DNA from 4 places in the Aliirhizobium sp. YIM B11859 genome. Region 4 is predicted to be linked to each of the others. Evidence: predicted binding sites of a transcription regulator. Region 4 holds the regulator's gene; each other region holds the start of a gene.
The links. The regulator PhoB, encoded in region 4, activates phosphate uptake and scavenging genes when phosphate is short. The targets are predictions, from matches to a motif close to TGTCATNNANCTGTCAT.
Positions count from the first base shown of each region.

Region 1: the regulator PhoB is predicted to act here: its motif matches at 3,735-3,751, upstream of AC2GXZ_RS03515 (DUF1045 domain-containing protein).
Region 2: the regulator PhoB is predicted to act here: its motif matches at 3,607-3,623, upstream of AC2GXZ_RS20190 (inorganic diphosphatase).
Region 3: the regulator PhoB is predicted to act here: its motif matches at 3,882-3,898, upstream of AC2GXZ_RS11240 (DUF1045 domain-containing protein).

Region 1 covers NZ_JBXHAY010000001.1:758,798-763,917, forward strand. The annotation lists gene AC2GXZ_RS03495 (acyltransferase family protein) at 1-777, opposite strand, end outside; gene AC2GXZ_RS03500 (NADPH-dependent FMN reductase) at 999-1,562, opposite strand; partial or broken gene mnmC2 (tRNA (5-methylaminomethyl-2-thiouridine)(34)-methyltransferase MnmC2) at 1,710-2,485, opposite strand; gene AC2GXZ_RS03510 (NAD(P)/FAD-dependent oxidoreductase) at 2,484-3,713, shown strand; gene AC2GXZ_RS03515 (DUF1045 domain-containing protein) at 3,841-4,548, shown strand; gene puuE (allantoinase PuuE) at 4,627-5,120, shown strand, end outside.
Region 2 covers NZ_JBXHAY010000005.1:154,177-159,296, reverse strand. The annotation lists gene lon (endopeptidase La) at 1-498, shown strand, start outside; gene hupB (DNA-binding protein HupB) at 690-968, shown strand; gene AC2GXZ_RS20195 (autotransporter domain-containing protein) at 1,431-3,497, shown strand; gene AC2GXZ_RS20190 (inorganic diphosphatase) at 3,669-4,277, shown strand; gene AC2GXZ_RS20185 (esterase-like activity of phytase family protein) at 4,451-5,120, shown strand, end outside.
Region 3 covers NZ_JBXHAY010000002.1:1,034,505-1,039,624, forward strand. The annotation lists gene phnC (phosphonate ABC transporter ATP-binding protein) at 1-466, shown strand, start outside; gene phnD (phosphonate ABC transporter substrate-binding protein) at 555-1,460, shown strand; gene phnE (phosphonate ABC transporter, permease protein PhnE) at 1,585-2,505, shown strand; gene phnE (phosphonate ABC transporter, permease protein PhnE) at 2,505-3,860, shown strand; gene AC2GXZ_RS11240 (DUF1045 domain-containing protein) at 3,989-4,702, shown strand; gene AC2GXZ_RS11245 (alpha-D-ribose 1-methylphosphonate 5-triphosphate diphosphatase) at 4,699-5,120, shown strand, end outside.
Region 4 covers NZ_JBXHAY010000002.1:723,275-728,394, forward strand. The annotation lists gene AC2GXZ_RS09705 (GcrA family cell cycle regulator) at 1-474, shown strand, start outside; gene AC2GXZ_RS09710 (PACE efflux transporter) at 682-1,116, shown strand; gene phoB (phosphate regulon transcriptional regulator PhoB) at 1,198-1,881, opposite strand; gene phoU (phosphate signaling complex protein PhoU) at 1,929-2,642, opposite strand; gene pstB (phosphate ABC transporter ATP-binding protein PstB) at 2,690-3,505, opposite strand; gene pstA (phosphate ABC transporter permease PstA) at 3,518-4,834, opposite strand; gene pstC (phosphate ABC transporter permease subunit PstC) at 4,831-5,120, opposite strand, start outside.

The sequences.
Region 1 (5,120 bases), on a different contig from region 4:
CATCGGGCGCATGTCGCCGCCGACCGGGATCAGCACGAAGAGGCAGGCCAGCGCGGCATAAAGATAGGTGCGGCGGGTGCCGGCTTCGAGTGCCGCGGCAAGCAGCATGCCGGCGGCAAAGACATGCATTTTCAGCGGCAGGAAGGTCGGCATCGGGAAATGATAACCAAGCTTGCCGACGAGATGTGATGTGACGAAACCGGCGGCGACGACGCCGAGAATGGTTTTCAGCCAGCCGAGCCTGCCGACGATGAGCATGATGAATGGCAGCGCCGCGTAGAACTGCATTTCCAGCCCGATGCTCCAGTCCGGCAGTGCCGTCCGGTAGCCATAGGTGGGGCTCAGGCCGAACAGGAAGCTCAGATGGGACAGATAGTTGATCAGGCTGTCGTCGAGATAACGTGAGGCGGGCTGCGGCGTGACGCTATTGAACATGTCGATCGTCACGCGCGCGTCGTAGACGATCGGGCCGAGTGCCAATGCTGCAAACAGCATGACGTAATAGAGCGGGGCTATACGGAAAAAGCGCCGGATCCAGAAGGCGCTCCAGGTGTTCGGCGTTTCCCAAGGTTCCTTCGTCCGGCGCAGCTGATAGTGGAACACCATCAGGAAACCCGAGAGCAAAACGAAGAGATCCACACCGAGATCGGGATCGCCGATGATGGGCACCCGGAAACCGGTCAGGATATGCGCATGTCCTACAAGAACCCAAAGTGCTGCCAGTCCGCGCAAGCCATCCAGGCAAGCGATGCGGTATGTCTGAGTGGCGGTCGCCATATGGTCGTCTCCCCGTTCGCATCGGCCCCCCAGCCCGCACCCGGTCAACCGGCAGGAAGATGTTGCAGTGCGTCAAAAAGGAAAGGGGAGGAGGTATCGGATATGGTGGCGATGCCTGATATCGGGCAGGAATACGCAGAAAAAAGGGGAGGCCGGCGGTGCGGCTTCCCCTTCAAGACTTTCGATATAGGCAAGATTTTATATCAGTTTGATGGCTGACCTTAGCGGCCGGCCTTCAGCGCTGCGGCCCAGATGGCGAGCTGGTCGAGTGCTGCGGTCAGGCCTTCATTCATCGGGGCGGTCGGATTGAAGACCTTGTTCTCATCGATGAAGTTGGTGAAGAACGGGATCGGCACCGTCTGCGGGATCGGCATCATGTTGAGGTTGCTCATCAGCAGCCGCAGTTCCTGGGCAGCACGCAGGCCGCCGGATACGTAGGCGTAGCTCAGAACGCCGGCAGCCTTGAAGGACCATTCCAGCGACAGGGCCTGCAGCGCATTGATCAGCGCCGCATTGGGGAAATAATCGTATTCCGGCGTGAGGAAGAGATAGGCGTCGGCCGAGGCGACGCTGGCCGACCAGCGCTTGGTGTGCTCATGCTCGTATTTCTGCATGCGCGGATGGTTCGGCTCGTCGAGAAGCGGCAGGTTGAAATCGGCGAGGTCGACGAGTTCGACTTCGAACTTGCCGTGTTTGGTTGCGTGTTCGGCGGCCCATTTGCCGATCGGCGCGCCGGCGCGGCCCGGACGGGTGCTGCCGATGATCACGTTGAGCTTCAATGACATGCTACTATTCCTGTGTTGTTCGGACATGCCTGTTTCACCCCTGCGGCCGAAGGATGCAGGTGCAAATATCGAATGGCAGCCATGTGCGTGCGGCGGGGCTTTGGAGCCTGTCCGGGCTATGTTGCATCATTCTGTTGGCTCAAACGATCAGCCGGCAGCGTGGGAAAGGTTCGGGCGATTGCCGCACAACATCTCGCGCTTGCCGGCAAAGCCCGGGCGACGCTCGACGATGAAACCGGCCGCGCCAAGGTTGCGGCGAACAAAGCCGGCCGCGGCATAGGTGGCGAAGGTTCCGCCCGGCTTGGTGCGGTCAAAAGCGCCCGCATCAGTTCGGGCGACCACATGGCGGGATTGCGCGACGGCGCGAAACCATCGAGGAACCAGGCGTCGAAATCCGGCTCGGCCGCCGTCACACCGTCGAATGCCGGTCCGCAGACGACCGTCAGGCGCGTCTGTTCGTCGAGGCCGATCGTCACATGGCCTAAAGGATCGTCCGGCCATGCGGATACCAGCGCCAGCCTCTCGGCGTCGATCTCCGGCCAACGGACAAGCGCCCGGCCGATCTCGTCGCGCTTCATCGGAAAAAGCTCGAAGGAGGTGAAATGCAGATGGGTGCCGGGCTTGCGGGCAAGCTTCCACTGCCGGAAGGTCTCGCAGAGGTTCAGGCCGGTGCCGAAGCCGAGTTCGCCGATGTGGAACCTGTCATCCGCCGACATCGTCTCCCAGCGCTCGCTCAGGGCGTTTCCGCTGTGGAACACGTGTCCGCATTCCAGTCGCCCATCGGTGCGGCAATAAAAGTGATCGCCAAATTCCTGGGAGTACGGCATATCGCCGTCATGCCAGTCGAGTGTCTGGACGGCCGGGTCCTTCAGGGCTGACGGCTCAGTGTTTGGCGTATTCAAATCGGGATCGTGCTCGCTCATGGGGAATGCGGATAATCCGACCGGTGCCGGCGGTCAATCTTCGGAGCCATATCAGGCGGGTGTCCCTTTACCGGATACGGCGGATCTCGTCATTGTCGGCGGCGGCATCATGGGCCTGTGGGCGGCGGTGAAGGCGGAGAGGCTCGGCATCCGCACCGTGCTCGTCGATGCCGGATTGCTGGGGCAGGGCACGAGCGGCGGGCTGCTCGGGGCGCTGATGCCGCATATGCCGGACAAGTGGAACGACAAGAAACAGTTTCAGTTCGATGCGTTGCTGTCGCTGGAAAACGAAGTCGCGGCGATCAAGGCTGCCACCGGCCTTTCGTGCGGTTATCGTCGCTCGGGCCGGCTGATCCCGTTGCCGAAGCCGCATCTGCGTACGATCGCTGCCCGCCATAGCGAAGAGGCTTTGGTGAACTGGCCGTCAGGACTGGTCGGAGACCAGCAGGTTCGACGTTTCCGCTGGGATGTTCTCGATCACTCCCCGCATCCAGGCTGGCCGGATGCCTCCTTCATGCCGGCGGGGCTTGTCCATGACACGTTCGCCGCCAGGGTTTCGCCGCGCAAGCTGACTGCCGCGCTGGCCGCCACATTGCGAGCCGGCCGTCACGTGATGATCGCGGAGGGGCTCGAGGTGTTGCGCATCGATGCCGGGGCCGGCACGATCGACTTTTTTGACGGCAGAAGCATTGCCTTCGGCAGATGTATCATTGCTGCCGGGCATCGCGCCTTTCCGCTGATCGAGGCCGTGTCTGCGCCGCTTGCGCAGCCGCTTGGCCAGCCGGTTAAGGGACAGGCCGCGTTGCTGAGGGCTGGTATCGACCCAGATCTGCCGCTCCTCTACCTGAATGGGCTTTACCTTGTGCCGCATGACGATGGCGACGTGGCGCTGGGCAGCACCAGCGAGGATGCGTTCGACGACCCGTTCTCGACAGACATGCAGCTCGAGGATCTGGTGGAAAGAGCCCGGGCGCTGGTTCCGGCACTTGCCGACGCTCCGGTGGTGGAACGCTGGGCCGGACTGCGGCCCAAGGCGATCGATCGCGATCCGATGGTCGGGCCGCATCCGGACCACGCAAACGTGATCGCGCTCGGCGGTGGCTTCAAGGTCAGTTTCGGGGTGGCACATCTCCTGGCAGATGCCGCGCTGGACGCTGCGAGCGGCAAGGATATGGCGGTTCCGCAGTCGTTTTCACTCGTAAACCATATCGGTGTTGCTTCGCGCTAAACGCGCATTTCCGGGCTTTTTCGTCGTCAATCTGTCACGCAAATCACTTAGGTCCCTGATTGGGAACTGAACAAGCAAATGCGTAATTAAACAGGGCCTTTGACAGGGATGCACGAGAAGGTGACGCATGCGCTATGCCATATATTTCACGCCGCCGGCCCATGACGCGCTGACGCTTGCCGCGTCGCAATGGCTCGGCCGGAATGCATTTTCAGGTGACGTGACCGAGCCTCCGGCAATCCGTGGGATCGGCCTGCATGAAATCTCCTTTCATACCGCCATTCCCCGCCGCAGCGGCTTTCACGCGGCGCTCAAGGCGCCGTTCCGGCTGGCGCCCGAGATCAGCGAGGCGATGCTGCTTCGCCACCTGATGCGGTTTGCCGGTTCCCACGAACCATTCCGCCTGCCTCTCCTGGAAGTGGCGCGGCTCGGCAATTTCTTCGGGCTGGTGCCAGCCAGCCATTGCGACCAGATGCGGCATTTTGCCTGCGCCGTGGTGCAGGAATTCGATGTCTTCCGCGCGCCGTTGTCCGAGGCGGAATTCGAGCGCAGCGATCCGGGCGATCTTTCCGCGCCGCAATTTGCCAATCTCTACCGCTGGGGCCATCCTTACGTGATGGACGAATTCCGCTTCCATATGGCGCTGACCGGGCCGCTTCTCGCCAAGGACAGCATGACCATCGGGCCGGTGCTGAGGGATTATTTCGCGCCCTATCTGACAAAGCCGGTGGATATCGCCAACCTGGCGCTGTTTGTCGAAGAAGAGCCCGGCGCGCCGCTGCTGGTTCACTCGCTGCATCCGATGGGCCGTGTTGCCGCCCGCAAGAGCGCCTGATCGAGGTCGGCCAAACTTCCATCTCGACATCTGAGGAAGCGGTGCGCTACCGTTGCACTCAGATATCCGAGGTGGAACATGCCGATAACGATAAAAGACTATCCGCGCGATCTCGTCGGCTACGGCCGCAACATTCCTGATCCGAAATGGCCGGGCGGTGCCAATGTCGCTGTGCAGTTCGTCATCAATTACGAAGAGGGCGGTGAAAGCTCGATCATGGACGGCGATCCGGCCTCGGAAAACCTGCTGTCGGAAATCGTCGGTGCGGCACCCTGGCCGGGGCAACGCAACCTCAATATGGAATCGATCTACGAATACGGTTCACGCGCCGGTTTCTGGCGGCTGTGGCGGCTGTTTACCGATGTCAACGTCCAGGTGACGGTTTATGGTGTGACACTTGCCATGGCGCGCAATCCGGAAGCGGTGGCGGCGATGAAGGAGGCCGGCTGGGAGATTGCCAGCCACGGTTATCGGTGGCTGGAATACAAGGATTTTCCGGTCGCGAAGGAACGCGAACATATTCTCGAGGCGGTGCGACTGCACACGGAGCTCGTCGGCGAGCGGCCCTACGG
Region 2 (5,120 bases), on a different contig from region 4:
GCCGCGGCATCCTATGTCCGTTCGCGCGCTGTCGATTTCGGCATCGAGCCACCGCGCTTCGACAAGTCGGACATTCACGTCCACGTGCCGGAAGGTGCCACACCGAAGGACGGTCCGTCCGCCGGTGTCGGCATGGCAACCGCGATCGTCTCGATCATGACCGGTATTCCCGTTCGCAAGGACGTGGCGATGACGGGCGAGATCACCCTTCGTGGTCGTGTCCTGCCGATCGGTGGCCTGAAGGAAAAGCTGCTCGCAGCCCTTCGCGGCAACATCAAGACGGTTCTGATCCCGGAAGAAAACGCCAAGGACCTGGCGGAAATTCCGGACAACGTGAAGAACAACATGGAGATCATCCCGGTTTCCCGTATGGGCGAGGTGATCAAGCATGCGCTGGTGCGTCGCCCGGAGCCGATCGAATGGGATGGCACGGTGGAGACGCCGGTCATAGCAACTGTCGAGGGCTCGGAAGACGGGGCGACAACCATCGCCCATTGAGCAGATGCTCGGACGAACCAAGTTTGAATTGTGGAGAAAGCCGGCGAAAGCCGGCTTTTTTTGTGAAAAATGTGCGAAACCCCTTGTTTTTCAGGCGATCTAAGAGCTTTTGGGTTGCCAAGCACCGATGCAAAACTATTGTCGGCGCCGACTAATCGAGTCGTTCCAAAACCGTAGAAAGGGATGGAAACATGAATAAGAACGAGCTGGTTTCCGCAGTTGCCGAAAAGGCTGGCCTCTCCAAGGCTGACGCCGCATCCGCCGTGGACGCAGTATTCGAAACCGTCCAGGGCGAACTGAAGAACGGCGGCGACCTTCGTCTCGCTGGCTTCGGCAGCTTCTCCGTATCGCGTCGCGAGGCCTCCAAGGGCCGCAACCCGTCGACCGGTGCAGAAGTCGATATCCCGGCTCGCAACGTTCCGAAGTTCTCGGCCGGCAAGGGCCTGAAGGACGCTGTGAACGGCAAGTAAGCTGTTCCTGACGGTTTTCCGTCACGGTCTTGAAAACCCCGGATCATCTCCGGGGTTTTTTGTTGCCGATTTTCGGCTTTCCACCGCAGGTGGAACCTCATGGCATCCGGTCAATTGGAGGTCCACACCTGGTGATGCGACCAAGCAACATCCGCATCCGTTTGTTACCATTTGTTAAGAAATCGCCAATCGGCAGTTTTCCAACTGCTTGTCAGATCAAGCGCATCGCGTCCATCTCGTGGGTGGGGGCATAAGCGATTCTTGTTTTAGAAATATGATCATTACTTATATTATTGGGGCATTTCATATTTCGGCATCGCTGACGGCATCCGTCTCAAACCATCAGCGAGTGTTCTAGAAATGTTTCTTAAATCCAGGACGATTTGTCTGCTCGCGAGCTCCGCGCTCGTGGGTATCGTCAGCCTAACTTCCGTAGCGCATGCTGCCAGGGGATCCGATATCTTGGGCCTGAGCAGCGATGGCTCGGTCATGCTCGACTATTCTTATGACGCCGATACGGAAACCTATACGTATCGATTGACGTCGACGTCCACCGGAGAGGTTCAGGTGATCTCCGCACCATCCGGCGCCCGTTCCATCGATGCCGCAGCGCTGAGCGCGGACGGCAAGACGGTGACCGGATATTATGTCACCGCCTCTTACCAGAAAGTCGCCTTTGTCTGGACAGCCGCCGGCGGTTTCGTTGATCTGGGTGTTCTGGATGCAGACACCACCGCTGCTTTCGCACAATCGGTGAGCGGCGACGGCTCGGCCGTTGCAGGTTATGTCAGCATTATGAGCTTCATGACCGAAGGGTTTTATTGGACTGCATCGACCGGCATCGTCGGGCTCGGCACCTTGGGTGGCCAGGACTCTTACGCCTATGCCGTCAGCACCGACGGCAGCACTGTGGTCGGGGAGGCGGATACGCTGGATGAAAGCTATCACGCCTTCATCTGGAAGGCCGCCACCCAAACGATGGAAAACATCGACACCCTCTACGACAGATCCTCCGCCACAAAAGTGAGCGACGACGGATCCGTTGTGGCCGGTTATGGATACGGCACCACCACCACCGGCGTATTCCGCTGGAGCGAAGCGACCGGCATGGTCGATATCGGATCGCTCGGCGGAAGCTATACCAGCCTTGCGGCGATGAGCGGCGACGGAAATGTCCTGGTTGGCAGTTCCTACACGGCAGACAATGCCGAATACCATGCATATCGCTACGCAGCGTCGACTTCGGCCATGACCGACTTGGGCACGCTGGGCGGCACCTATTCCTATGCCAGCAGTGTCAATGCGGACGGTTCGCTGGTGGTGGGCACTGCGGCCGATGCTGACGCTGTGTCTCACGGCTTCGTCTGGAGTGAAGCGACCGGCATGACGACGGTCGAGGAATGGCTGACCGCAAACGGTGCCACGCTTGACGGTGATATGACCACAAGCGCCGATCTTATCTCAGCGGATGGCAGCGTTGTTGTCGGCCAGACCACCAGCGGCTCTACCTATATCGCCCGTGTCGTCGAGACCGAGGATGATGACAGCGGCAATGAATGCACCGCCGACGTCTGCGAGGGTGGCGGAGAAAGCGGCATTATCGATACCGCCAAATATTTCCCCACCGTCGCGGCGGCCAACAACATGATTGTCCAGAGCGGTGTAAACAGCGCCGACACGATCATGTTCGGCGCCCAGGGGGCGCCGATGCGCAATCTTTTGACCGCCGGCCAGCGATCAGTCTGGGGTACGATCGACGGCGGTTATGATGATGGCGACCACGCTGATGGCGGTCTTGCCTTGGGCGACTTCGGCTTTGGTTATGGCATTGCCGAGGGTGTGACTGCGCGTTTCTCGGCAGGTGTCACCTCTACCGACCAGGATCTCGATGCTGGCGGTGACGTGCGCCAGCGCGGCTTCTATCTCTCGCCGGAAGTCTCCGCCGATCTGGGGCAGAACGTCTATATGACGGTCGGCGGCTATTGGGGACGCAGCAGCATCGATAGCCGTCGCGGTTACCTAAGCGGTGCTGTTACCGACTATTCCAACGGCGATACCAATGCAGAAACCTGGGGCGCCAAGATCCGCTTTGACTGGCTGAATGCGGTGACAATCGACGATACGGCGATTACCCCATATCTCGGCCTGTCCTACGCCCATACCCGGGTGGATGGTTTCACGGAAACCGGTGGTTCGTTCCCGGTCAGCTTCGATGGGACCAGTGACCATGCCACGATCGCCCGCCTCGGTGCAGACTTCGTCCACCCACTCAACGATAGTGTCCGGCTGCTGGCCAAAACTGAAATCGATTATCAGTTCGAACACCACGCCGCCGCATCGAGCGGTACCTTGATCGGCATCGGTGACTTCGATCTGGATGGCCAGGACCTCAATCAGTTCTGGGTTCGCGGAGGCCTCGGCGCAGAGTTCGACCTTGGTAAGGGCGTCGCGTCATTCATGGTCAATGCGACGACGAAGGGTCAGGACCCGACGGTCTGGCTGCGGAGCAACTACACCGTCAAGTTCTGATCGCCTCTGTAGGGATGGTCCGTCGAAATGATCGGCATCGATATCGGAAGGGCCCGGCACTGCCGGGCCTTTTCTCTTAACCGCATGGGATGTTCTTAGACGTGGATATTGTCATTGCGCTGTCATCTCACCTGCATAGGTGAAAGGCCTCATCATACCGAAGGGGTCTTTATGAAAACGCTTTTTACCGCCGCCGCCGCACTTGTTCTTACCGCCGGCGTCGCCGCCTCAGCTGACAGCTACGTCTCCTACCTCGACTTCCCGCAGAAGAAGGACGACGGCAAGGAATTCAGCGTTGCCATTGAAATCCCGCAGGGCAGCTTCACCAAATACGAGATCGATGCCGACACCGGCCATCTCGTCGTCGACCGCTACCAGTCCATGCCGGTCATCTATCCGGCCAATTACGGTTCGATCACCAGTTCGCTCGGTGGCGACAATGATCCGCTCGACGCGCTTGTCTATACCCGCGAACCGGTTGTTCCGGGTGCCATCATCAAGGTTCGCCCGATCGGCGTCCTGAAGATGATCGACGGTGGCGAAGTCGACGACAAGATCGTTGCCGTCCCGACCAGCAAGATCGATCCGACCTACGACAACATCAAGGAAATCACCGATCTGCCGCAGGTCGAGCAGGAGCGCCTCCAGGCTTTCTTCCGCGTCTACAAGCAGCTTCCGGCCGGCCGTAAGGCCGTCGAACTGAATGGCTTCGACAATGCCGCCCACGCGGAAGGCGAAGTATCGGAAGCGATCAAGGCCTACGCTGCCAAGAAGAAGTAATTTCGGTCGTTATGACCGAATAGGAGAGGCCGGGCTTTGCCCGGCCTTTTGTTTTGCGACGATCGTCACTGCCTACGGCTTCTGATACAACCAGGAAGGGCCGTCTGTGTCATTCGGCTGTCACGACAATGCCCCAATACCCACTACAGGTTTAAGGGTAGGGGAGAATTGTCATGGCAGTTTCGTTCAAGGTCGCGCTGACAACCGCATTGCTGGCGTCTGTTGCCGTGCCGGCCAGTGCCGAGCAGGTTTTTAACCGCATCGCGTCCTTCCCCGTCGCCAGCAATCTGGCCGATGGCAAGGACAAGCCGACATCTGCAGAGATCATCACGGCGACCAGGGACGGCAATATGCTGATCTATTCCGACGCGCCGGGCGGCACGATCGGCTTCGTCGACATCACCGATGCCAGGGCGCCGAAGGCGGCCGGTTCGCTTGCCATCGACGGCGAGCCGAACTCGGTGGCTGTGGCCGGCTCGAAGGTTCTGGTCACGATCGACCGGACCGAAGACATGACCAAGCCTGCAGGTGCCCTCGGTGTCGTCGATATCGCCTCGAAGAAACTGGAAAACACCTGCGATCTCGCCGGCCAGCCGGATTCCGTCGTGGTGTCGCCGGACGGCACATTCGCCGCCATCGCCATTGAGAACCAGCGCGACGAAGACCTGAACGACGGTGCGCTGCCGCAGCTTCCAGCCGGCGATCTGGTGATCGTGACGCTGAACAACGGTATTCCTGCCTGCGACAGCATCAAGCGCGTCGATGTCACCGGCCTTGCTAAGATCGCTCCGGAAGATCCGGAGCCGGAATTCGTCAACATCAACGCCAATGGCGAGATTGCCC
Region 3 (5,120 bases), 310 kb from region 4:
CGAGCGCCTCGGCATCGAGCAGACTGCAATGCAGCGCGCCGGCACGCTTTCCGGCGGACAGCAGCAGCGCGTGGCCATTGCCCGTGCCCTGATGCAGGCGCCGAAGATGCTGCTTGCCGACGAGCCGATCGCTTCGCTCGACCCGCTCAATGCCAAGATCGTGATGGACGCATTGCGTGACATCAACGAGCGGGAAGGCATTACCGTCATCACCAATCTGCACACGCTCGATACCGCCCGCAGCTATTGCGAACGGATCATCGGCATGGCCGGCGGCAGTGTCGTGTTCGACGGTCCGCCCTCGGCGCTCAATGCCGAGGCCGTGCAGGAAATCTACGGCTCCGACAAGGATGGTGCCGGCGTCGACGAGACGATGACCTCGACGAGCATCAACATTCCCGGCGCTCAAGTGAGCAAACCACAAGAATCGGGCGGCATCGGCACGCTGGCGAACGCCAGGGCCTGAGACCCGCACTTGACGATCGTCTGCCCGCGTAAAGGGCGCAATTTTTCATGACCCACCTCCCGGATAACCCGGAAACAGGAGACCAACCATGCTGAAGAAAGCTCTTCTCGCTGCCGTCGCGCTTAGCGTCGTCGCAGGCTCCGCAATGGCCCAGGACGTCAAGGTTCTGCGCATCGGTCTCGATGGCTCGGAAAACGAAGCCGACCAGATCCGCAACACCCAGTGCGTCGCTGACGGCCTGAAGGCCGCAACCGGCGTTCCGGAAGTCAAGATCTTCCCGTCGCCGGACTATAACGGCGTCATCCAGGGTCTGCTCGGCGGCACGATCGACATCGCTTCGATGGGCGCTTCGTCCTACGCTGCGATCGCCATCAAGGACCCGAAGGCCGTCGATCCGATCCTGACCTATACCCAGTCGGACGGCTCCAGCGGCTATTACTCGATCATGGTCGCCCGCAAGGATTCGGGCATCAAGACGCTTGCCGACCTGAAGGGCAAGAAGCTCGGCTTCGCCGACCCGGATTCGACCTCCGGCTACCTCGTCCCGAACGTCGCCCTGCCGAAGGAAATCGGCGCTCCGGTGAAGGAATACTTCTCCGAGACCGGCTTCGGTGGCGGTCATGAGAACCTCGTTCTCGCCGTTCTCGACAAGAAGTTCGATGCCGGCACGACTTTCGGTTCGGGCGTTGGCAAGTGGGAAGACGGTTATACCGGCGGCAACCTGCACCAGATGGTCGGCAAGGGCATTCTCGACATGGACGATATCGTCCAGATCTGGAAGTCGCCGCTGATCCCGAACGGTCCGCTGATGGTTTCCAATAAGCTGCCGCAGACCATGCGCGACAAGGTCGAAGCCTTCTTCCTCGAACTGCCGAAGAAGGACCACGATTGCTTTAAGGCGTACACCCAGGGCGACAACAAGGAATACATCAAGGTTGATGCATCCTTCTACCAGACGATCATCGACGCTCGTAAGTCGGTCATCGGCGGCTGATTTTTCCTGACAGTATCTGGCGGCGGCGTCGAAAGGCGCCGCCGTTCGTCAACAGAGAGCGTGGATCATGGCGAATATCAGCGAACAGAGTAACGGCGGACTGGGTCCGGCCGCTTCGATGATGATGCAGCATTACCGGCAGCAGCTGCGGACGCGCCGTGTCTATACCGCCATCGCGATCGTCGTGTTCCTCGCCGTATTGTTCGCCTCGCTGAAATTCGCCAACGACGCGAATGCCGGCAAGTTCTTCGAACGCCTGCCCTATTTCTTCGATTTCATCCGCAGCTTCGTACCGGACAGCCCGATGGAAATCATCCGGGCAATGTTCGACCTGCCCTCGCCCTATGCCGACGGCTCGCTGAAATACAATTACACCGCCGACCGCCACTACATCACCGATACGCTCTACATTCCGAATTTCTTCTACCAGCTGGTCATCACCATCAACATCGCGCTGGTTTCGACGATCATCGGCTCGGCAATCGCCTTCCTGCTCTGCTTCTTCGCCTCGACCAATCTCGTCGGCGCCGGCATGACCCGCTTCGTGGTACGCCGGATCATGGAAATCCTGCGCGCCTTCCCGGAAATCGTCATCGCCGGACTACTGACCGCGATCCTGTCGATCGGCCCGATCGCGGCAATCATCGCCATCACCGTCCACACGATCGGAGCGCTTGGAAAGCTGTTCTTCGAAGTGGTCGAAAACTCCGACATGAAGCCGGACGAGGGCCTGCGCGCCGCCGGTGCCAGCTGGGTCGAGCGGGTGCGATTTGCCATCGTTCCCCAGGTGCTGCCGAATTTTGTGTCCTACACGCTGCTGCGCGCCGAGATCAACGTCCGCGCCTCGACGATTATCGGTGCCGTCGGCGGTGGTGGCATCGGCGAAGTATTCCGGCTGGCGATCGGTCGTGACCATGCCGCCAAGACCTATGCGATCATTATCCTGCTGCTTGTCAGCGTGATCGCCATCGATCAGTTCTCCAGCTGGCTTCGCCGCCGACTGATCGGCCACCAGTCCTTCGAACTCGGCAGGGGAGCAGCCTGATGACATCTTCGGTCCCCGCCATCAACGCTTCCGACCGCGAGCGTCTGCGTGACACCTATCCGCAGGTCTTCCATCGTTCCTTCATGCGGCGCTACGGGCTTGTGCTCGGCTCAGTCGCGGTCGTCAGCTATCTGTTGATCTGCTTCTTCGCCTTCAATGTCGGCCCGGCCTTCATGAACGGTCAGTGGGAGCGTGCCTCGCTCTACGTCCAGGACTGGTACTCCTGGCGCGCCCAGCCACGCCTGCGTTTCGAGGATAACGGCACCGTCAAGGCGCAATGGTCGAGCCGCGGTCAATACCGGCAGGGCGCAGACATATTCTGGCTGAAGCCGACACAGGCAGGTGGCTATACCGTCACCTATGGCAGTGACAGCGACCGCCTTGAGGTGATGACCGGCCAGGTCGACGTTTATCTCAACGGCAAATCCTATCCGGTGACGATCACGCAGGATGCAGCGACCGCGCCTGCCGGTGCGCCCTCTGCCATCCAGCAGGATGGAGCCAAGGTCATCGTCCACTACGGTTTTGAGGGCCAGGCCGAAATCCGTAGCAGCCAGGTCTATGTGCAGCGCCGCTTCCTCGGCTGGGCAAACTTCCTGTTCGACACCAAGTCTGACTTCTGGGGCAAAAGCTGGGGCGAGCTTGCGATGCTTGCCACTGTCGGCGATCGCCTCGATCCGAGCCGCTCCAACGCCGGTCACATGGTCGACGATTTCCTCGGCAACAATGTCTGGCAGCATGCGGATATCCTGTCGAAACTGCTGCAGACGCTGGTCATGGCTTTTGTCGGCACCCTGCTCGGGACACTTTTCGCCTTCCCGCTCGCCTTTATCGCCGCCCGCAACATCACGCTCAACCGCACTGCAAACTGGGGCATGAAGCGGTTGTTCGACTTCCTCCGCTCGGTCGACATGCTGATCTGGGCGCTGTTCTTCACCCGCTCCTTCGGCCCCGGACCGATCCCCGGTATTGCGGCGATCTTCTTCACCGATGCCGGCGCGCTCGGAAAGGTCTATGCGGAAGCCGTCGAAAACGTCGACGACAAGCAGCGCGAGGGCGTCAAGTCGGTGGGTGCCGCTCCGGTGATCGTCAACCGCTTCGGCGTGGTGCCGCAAGTGCTGCCGGTGTTCATCTCGCAGTCGCTGTATTTCTGGGAATCGAACACCCGTTCGGCCACCGTCATCGGCGCTGTCGGCGCAGGGGGTATTGGCCTCAAGCTGCTCGAAGCGATGGGCACGAATGCCGATTGGGACAAGGTCGCCTATATGGTGCTTTTGATCCTCATCGTCGTCTTCCTGTTCGACAATGTGTCGAATGCGATCCGCTCGCGACTGATCGGCGGTCCGACGCATTAAAAGTCCCCGAATGGGGGCTGGCATCATCATTCTGTCATGGAAATCTTTTAGGCGCAGGGCCTGTCTACGGACGTGTCGGATGGTTACAGTTCCGGCTTAGTCCCCTTTCCTGATCCCGGAATGATATCTTGCGCTACGCCCTTTATTTTTCTCCCGCCGCGGACCATCCGCTGACGAAGACAGCATCCCGTTGGCTCGGTCGCGATTCCTTCAGTGGCGAGATATTCCCCACGCCTGAGGCAGACGGCCTGTCGACCGAGGAGGTTCACGCTCTGACAGCCGATCCGCGCCGCTACGCCTTCCACGCGACGCTGAAGGCGCCGTTTGAGCTGGCGCAAGGGCGCAGTGAAGCCGAGCTGATCAATGCCTTCGAGGAGTTTGCTGCAACGACGCCGGCTTTCGACATCCCGAATGTCGTGATCGGCCAGCTCGGCCGCTTTTTCGCGCTGGTACCGGATCAGGCCTATCCAGAATTGCAGGCGTTCGCAGCGCGTATCGTCGAAGAATTCGAGCCATTCCGGGCGCCACTTTCGGACGCTGACATCGCCCGCCGCAAGCCGGAGACGCTTTCGGCCGCGCACCGCGCCAACCTGATGCGCTGGGGGTATCCGCATGTGATGGATGAGTTCCGTTTCCACATGACGCTTTCCGGTCAGGTTCCGCCGGAACAGGCGCCCGCCATGCGCGACGCGCTGGAACCGCGCTTTGCCGCGTTCACCAACAGGCCGCTTGCAATCGACGGCATCGCGCTGTTCACCGAGCCGGCCCGCGGCGCAGATTTCATCGCCCATCGCTGGCTGCCCCTGAAGCCCGCTTCCCAGATCGGAAAGACCACCCCATGACCACCGAAACCGTATTCACCAATGCCCGGATCGTACTGGAGGACCGCGTGATTTCCGGTTCCGTGCAGGTCCGTGACGGCAAGATCGCCGACATTTCCGAAGGCAATGTCCATTCCGGCGAGAATTTCGAGGGTGACTACCTGATCCCCGGCCTGGTCGAACTTCACACCGACCACCTGGAACAGCATTACTCGCCGCGGCCCGGCGTGCGCTGGAACGCGACGGCTGCCATCCAGGCACATGACGCGCAGATCGCTTCTTCCGGCATCACCACCGTGTTCGATTGCCTGCGCATGGGTTCGGACGAGGACGGTGGCTTCGAACATGGCGAGATGCGGATCATGGCTGATGCAATCCAGGCGGCCGAACGCGACGGACGGCTCCGCTCCGAGCATCTCATTCACCTGCGCTGCGAGGT
Region 4 (5,120 bases):
AGCCAGATCGCAGCGCAGCTAGGCGGCGTGAGCCGCAACGCTGTGATCGGCAAGGTTCATCGTCTCAATCTGCCGGGCCGCGCGAAAGCCGGTGGCACTGTTCCGACGAACCGCGCACCCAAACGCCCTGCTGCAACAACCGCTGCACGCCCTTCGAACTTCGCATCCCGCGTCGCCACCCGTACGGTTGCCCGTCCGGTCGGTGCAACGGCTGTCAAGGAAGAGATCGAATTCGACGCGGCACAGGAAATCCAGTACCGCCCGGCATCCAACGTCGTCGTTCCGATCTCGCGCAAGCTCGCCCTGACCGAACTGACGGAACGCACCTGCAAATGGCCGGTCGGTGATCCGCTGACCGATGAGTTCCACTTCTGCGGCTGCGAATCCCCGGATGCGTCGCCGTACTGCAACTATCACGCCAAGCTCGCCTATCAGCCGGTCCACGACCGCCGCAGGGCTGCATCCCGCTCCTGATCCAGGACGCGAACATCCAAAAAGCGGGCTCGATGCCCGCTTTTTTGTTTGTCCAGGCCTAACATGTCCCATCTGCAATGCAGCCTTGCCGGCTGCCGGCTTGCTGATTGACTTCGGAATCCCTATTTATGTACCAGCGAGGACGGCCTCCCCCAGCATGGGTACCAATCGTCGGGACGACCCGGCAGAACCCATGGGGTCAAAGTCATGCGCAGCACGGGCGACCGTATCCGTCACGCCATCAGCTTCGAAGTCATCGGACTGGCAATCTTCACACCGCTCGCGGCCTTCGTATTCGGATTGCCTGTGGAGCATGTGGGTGTCGTGGGCATTGTTTCGGCAACGCTGGCGACCGGATGGAACTATTTCTACAATCTGGGCTTCGATCACTTGATGCAGAAATATCGAGGCGGAACGCAGAAGGGGCTGGCGCTCCGCGTTCTGCATGCCGTGCTGTTCGAGCTCGGCCTGTTGATCGTGCTGATGCCGTTCATCGCCTGGTATCTCGGCATCAGCCTGATGCAGGCGCTGGTGATGGATATATCCTTCGCCCTGTTTTACCTGGTCTATGCGTTCTTCTTCAATATCGCTTATGACCGGCTGTTTCCGCTGCCCGAGTGGCAGAAGGAAGCGAAGGCCTGAGAACTGCCCGGCTAAACAGTTCAGCCCGAGGCGGAGGACCGCGCCCGGGCTGAAAACACAAAGGCAGGCCTGATTTGGAGATCAGGATTCCATCGAATAACCTGCACCGCGGACGGTGCGGATGACATCCTGCATGTTGGAGAAGTTGAGCGCCTTGCGCAGGCGGCCGACATGGACGTCGACAGTGCGTTCGTCGACATAGATGTCATGACCCCAGACGCCATCCAGAAGCTGCGAACGGGAGAAGACGCGGCCCGGCGACACCATCAGGAATTCCAGAAGACGGAATTCCGTCGGGCCGAGTCGAACCTCACGGCTCTTGCGGTGGACGCGGTGGGTTTCGCGATCAAGCTCGATATCGCCACAGCGCAGCACGCTGGAGAGAACCTCGGGCTTGGCGCGGCGCAGCATTGCCTTGACCCGCGCCATCAGCTCCGGCGTCGAGAAGGGCTTGACGACATAGTCGTCGGCGCCGGTCGCAAGACCACGGACCCGCTCGCTTTCCTCGCCCCGGGCCGTCAGCATAATGACCGGAAGCCGCTCGGTTTCCGGCCGCATGCGCAGTCGCCGGCAAAGTTCGATGCCGGAGACGCCAGGCAACATCCAGTCAAGGATCAGCAGGTCGGGTGTGCGCTCCTGCAGCCGGATCTCGGCCTCGTCGCCTCTCAGTATCGTTTCAACCTCGTAGCCCTCGGCTTCGAGATTATAGCGAAGAAGCACGCTCAGTGCTTCTTCGTCTTCCACGACCGCTATTCTTGGCTGCATACTCAATTTGCTCCGTCACATCACCCCAATCGGCTCCCGATCGGGGCTTACTCCGCTATGGCGCCGACCGTGTTCGACGTGTCGTCCTTCGGACGCTCACCTTCGAGCTGCGCACCTGTCGTCATGTAGTAGATGGTTTCAGCGATGTTGGTCGCGTGGTCGCCGATGCGCTCGATATTCTTGGCGCAGAACAGCAGATGCGTGCAGGTGGTGATGTTGCGCGGATCTTCCATCATGTAGGTCAGGAGTTCACGGAACAGCGACGTGTACATCGCGTCGATCTCTTCGTCGCGAAGCCTGATGATTTCCGCCTTTTCAGCCGAACGGCTTGCATAAACGTCCAGCACATCCTTGAGCTGCACCGCAGCAAGATCCGAAAGATGCTCCAGGCCGCGTGCGAGCTTGCGGGGTACACCCGTTCCCTGCACGGCGATAACGCGCTTGGCGGTATTCTTTCCGAGATCGCCAACACGCTCGAGGTCAGCTGCGATACGCAGCGTGCCGATGATTTCGCGCAGGTCGGCAGCCATCGGCTGGCGCTTGGCGATCGTGACGATTGCCTTGTCCTGGATCTCGCGTTCGGCGTGATCGAGAATGACGTCGTCAGAAATCACCTTCTGTGCAAGCGCGGAGTCGGAATTGACCAGCGCACGCACGGCGTCGCCGCACATCTGTTCCGCAAGACCACCCATCTCGGAGATGCGGCGGCGGAGATATTTCAATTCTTCGTCGTAGGCCGACAGGATATGACTTGATACCATTTTCTTGTCCTTAAGATCCGTGAAAGGCAGCAGGCGTCGGCGATCAATCAGCCGAAGCGGCCCATGATGTAGTCCTGGGTGCGCTGGTCATCCGGATTGGTGAACATCTTGTCCGTGTCGTTTTCCTCGACGAGCTGGCCGAGGTGGAACATGGCGGTGCGCTGCGAGACGCGGGCGGCCTGCTGCATCGAATGCGTGACGATGACGATCGTGTAGTTGGCGCGCAGTTCGTGGATCAGTTCCTCGACCTTGGCGGTTGCGATCGGATCGAGTGCCGAGCAGGGCTCGTCCATCAGGATGACTTCCGGCGAGACGGCGATGGCACGCGCAATGCAGAGACGCTGCTGCTGACCGCCCGAAAGCCCGGTGCCGCCTTCATGCAGACGATCCTTGACCTCCGTCCACAGGCCGGCGCGCTGAAGGCTTGCCTCGACGATCTGGTCCATATCGGACTTGCCGCGGGCAAGGCCATGGATGCGCGGGCCATAGGCAATGTTCTCGTAGATGGACTTCGGGAACGGGTTCGGCTTCTGGAAGACCATGCCGACACGGGCACGCAGTTCCACGACATCGATTTCCTTGTCGTAGATATCGTCCGTATCGAGCGTGATCTTGCCGGTGACCCGGCAGCTCTCGATCGTGTCATTCATGCGGTTCAACGTGCGCAGGAAGGTCGACTTGCCGCAGCCGGAAGGTCCGATGAGGGCGGTGACCGTGTTTTCGCGAACGTTGAGGTTCACGTCGAAAAGCGCGCGCTTTTCGCCGTAATAAACCGACACGTCCTTGCCAATCATCTTGTACGCGACTTCATTCATCTTCTTGTCCAGCGCCTTCTCAACTGCTGCTTCTGACAACATATTCATTGTGTCGATCTCCTACCACCGGCGCTCGAACCGCCGCCGCAACAGAATTGCACCCACGTTCATGACGATCAGGAACAGGAGCAGGATGATGATTGCTCCCGAGGTTCTTTCGACGAAGGCGCGTTCCGCCTCGTTTGCCCACATGTAGATCTGCACCGGCAGCGCGGTCGACGGATCGAGCGGCGTCGTCGGATAATTGGCGACGAAGGCCACCATGCCGATCAGCAGAAGCGGCGCGGTTTCGCCGAGCGCATGCGCAAGGCCGATGATCGTGCCGGTCAGAATGCCTGGCATGGCGAGCGGCAGGACGTGATGGAAGATGGTCTGCATCTTCGACGCGCCAAGGCCAAGTGCGGCCGCCCGGATCGACGGAGGAACTGCCTTCAGCGCCGCACGGGTGGCGATGATGATTGTCGGCAGGGTCATCAGCGTCAACACCAGGCCGCCGACGAGCGATGCCGAGCGCGGCAGGCCCATGAAGTTGATGAAGACCGCGAGACCGAGGAGACCGTAGACAATCGACGGCACGGCCGCCAGATTGTTGATGTTGACCTCGATCAGGTCAGTAAACCGGTTTTTCGGTGCGAATTCCTCAAGATAGATCGAGGCAGCGACACCGATCGGCAGGGCGAGCACCAGCACGATCACCATCATGTAGAAGGAGCCGATCAGGGCGACGCCGACGCCGGCTGCTTCCGGACGGCTGGAATTGCCGTTGGCGAAGATGCCGGTGTTGAAATGCTTGGCCAGCGCACCACTCGACGCGAGCTGGTTCATCCAGGCGACCTGCTGGTCGGAAACCTTGCGGTTGCTTTCCGTGACCGAGAGATCGATCTGGCCCTTGAAGGCCGAGTCGATATCGCCGGCAGCCAGCAAGGACACAGTCTGGGTGGTGCCGATGATTTGCGGATTGGCGATGACCATGTCGCGCAGCTCGCCACGCACACCGTCGGAAACCATCTGACTGACTGCGCGAAGGCCCTGACGATCGCTTTCGGCGACGCCGAGAGCCTTGGCCACCGCGTTGCGGGCGATGAGCGGATAGTTCGCCGTCATCAATTTGGTAGGGTTGCTGGCGCGCTCGTTATCCTTGTCGATGATCTGCTCGGAAAACTCGACCGGAACGGTGATCATCGTCTGCTGGAAGGCGGTATAGCCCTTGGACACAACCGACCACAGCAGAAGGAAAAGGAAGAGGATGCCGAAGGCGAGCGCCAGCATGCCATAGGCACGGAAACGTCGTTCTGCAGCATAACGGCGCTTGATGCCGATATCGCGGCGAGCGGGCCTTGCGGCGGCGCCGGCGGGGATCGAAACCACGTCGGTCATTCGTACTGCTCCCGGTATTTGCGCACGATATAGAGCGCGTAGATATTGAGGCAAAGCGTGATCACAAAGAGCGTGATGCCGAGCGCGAAGGCCACAAGCGTCTGGGGCGAGGTGAACTCCAGATCGCCCGTCAGCTGGTTGACGATCTTGACCGTCACCGTCGTCATGGGCTCGAACGGATTGAGCTGCATGCGGGCGGCAACACCGGCGGCCAGCACGACGATCATGGTTTCACCGACGGCACGCGACGCGGTCATCAAAAGAGCGCCGACGATGCCCGGCAGAG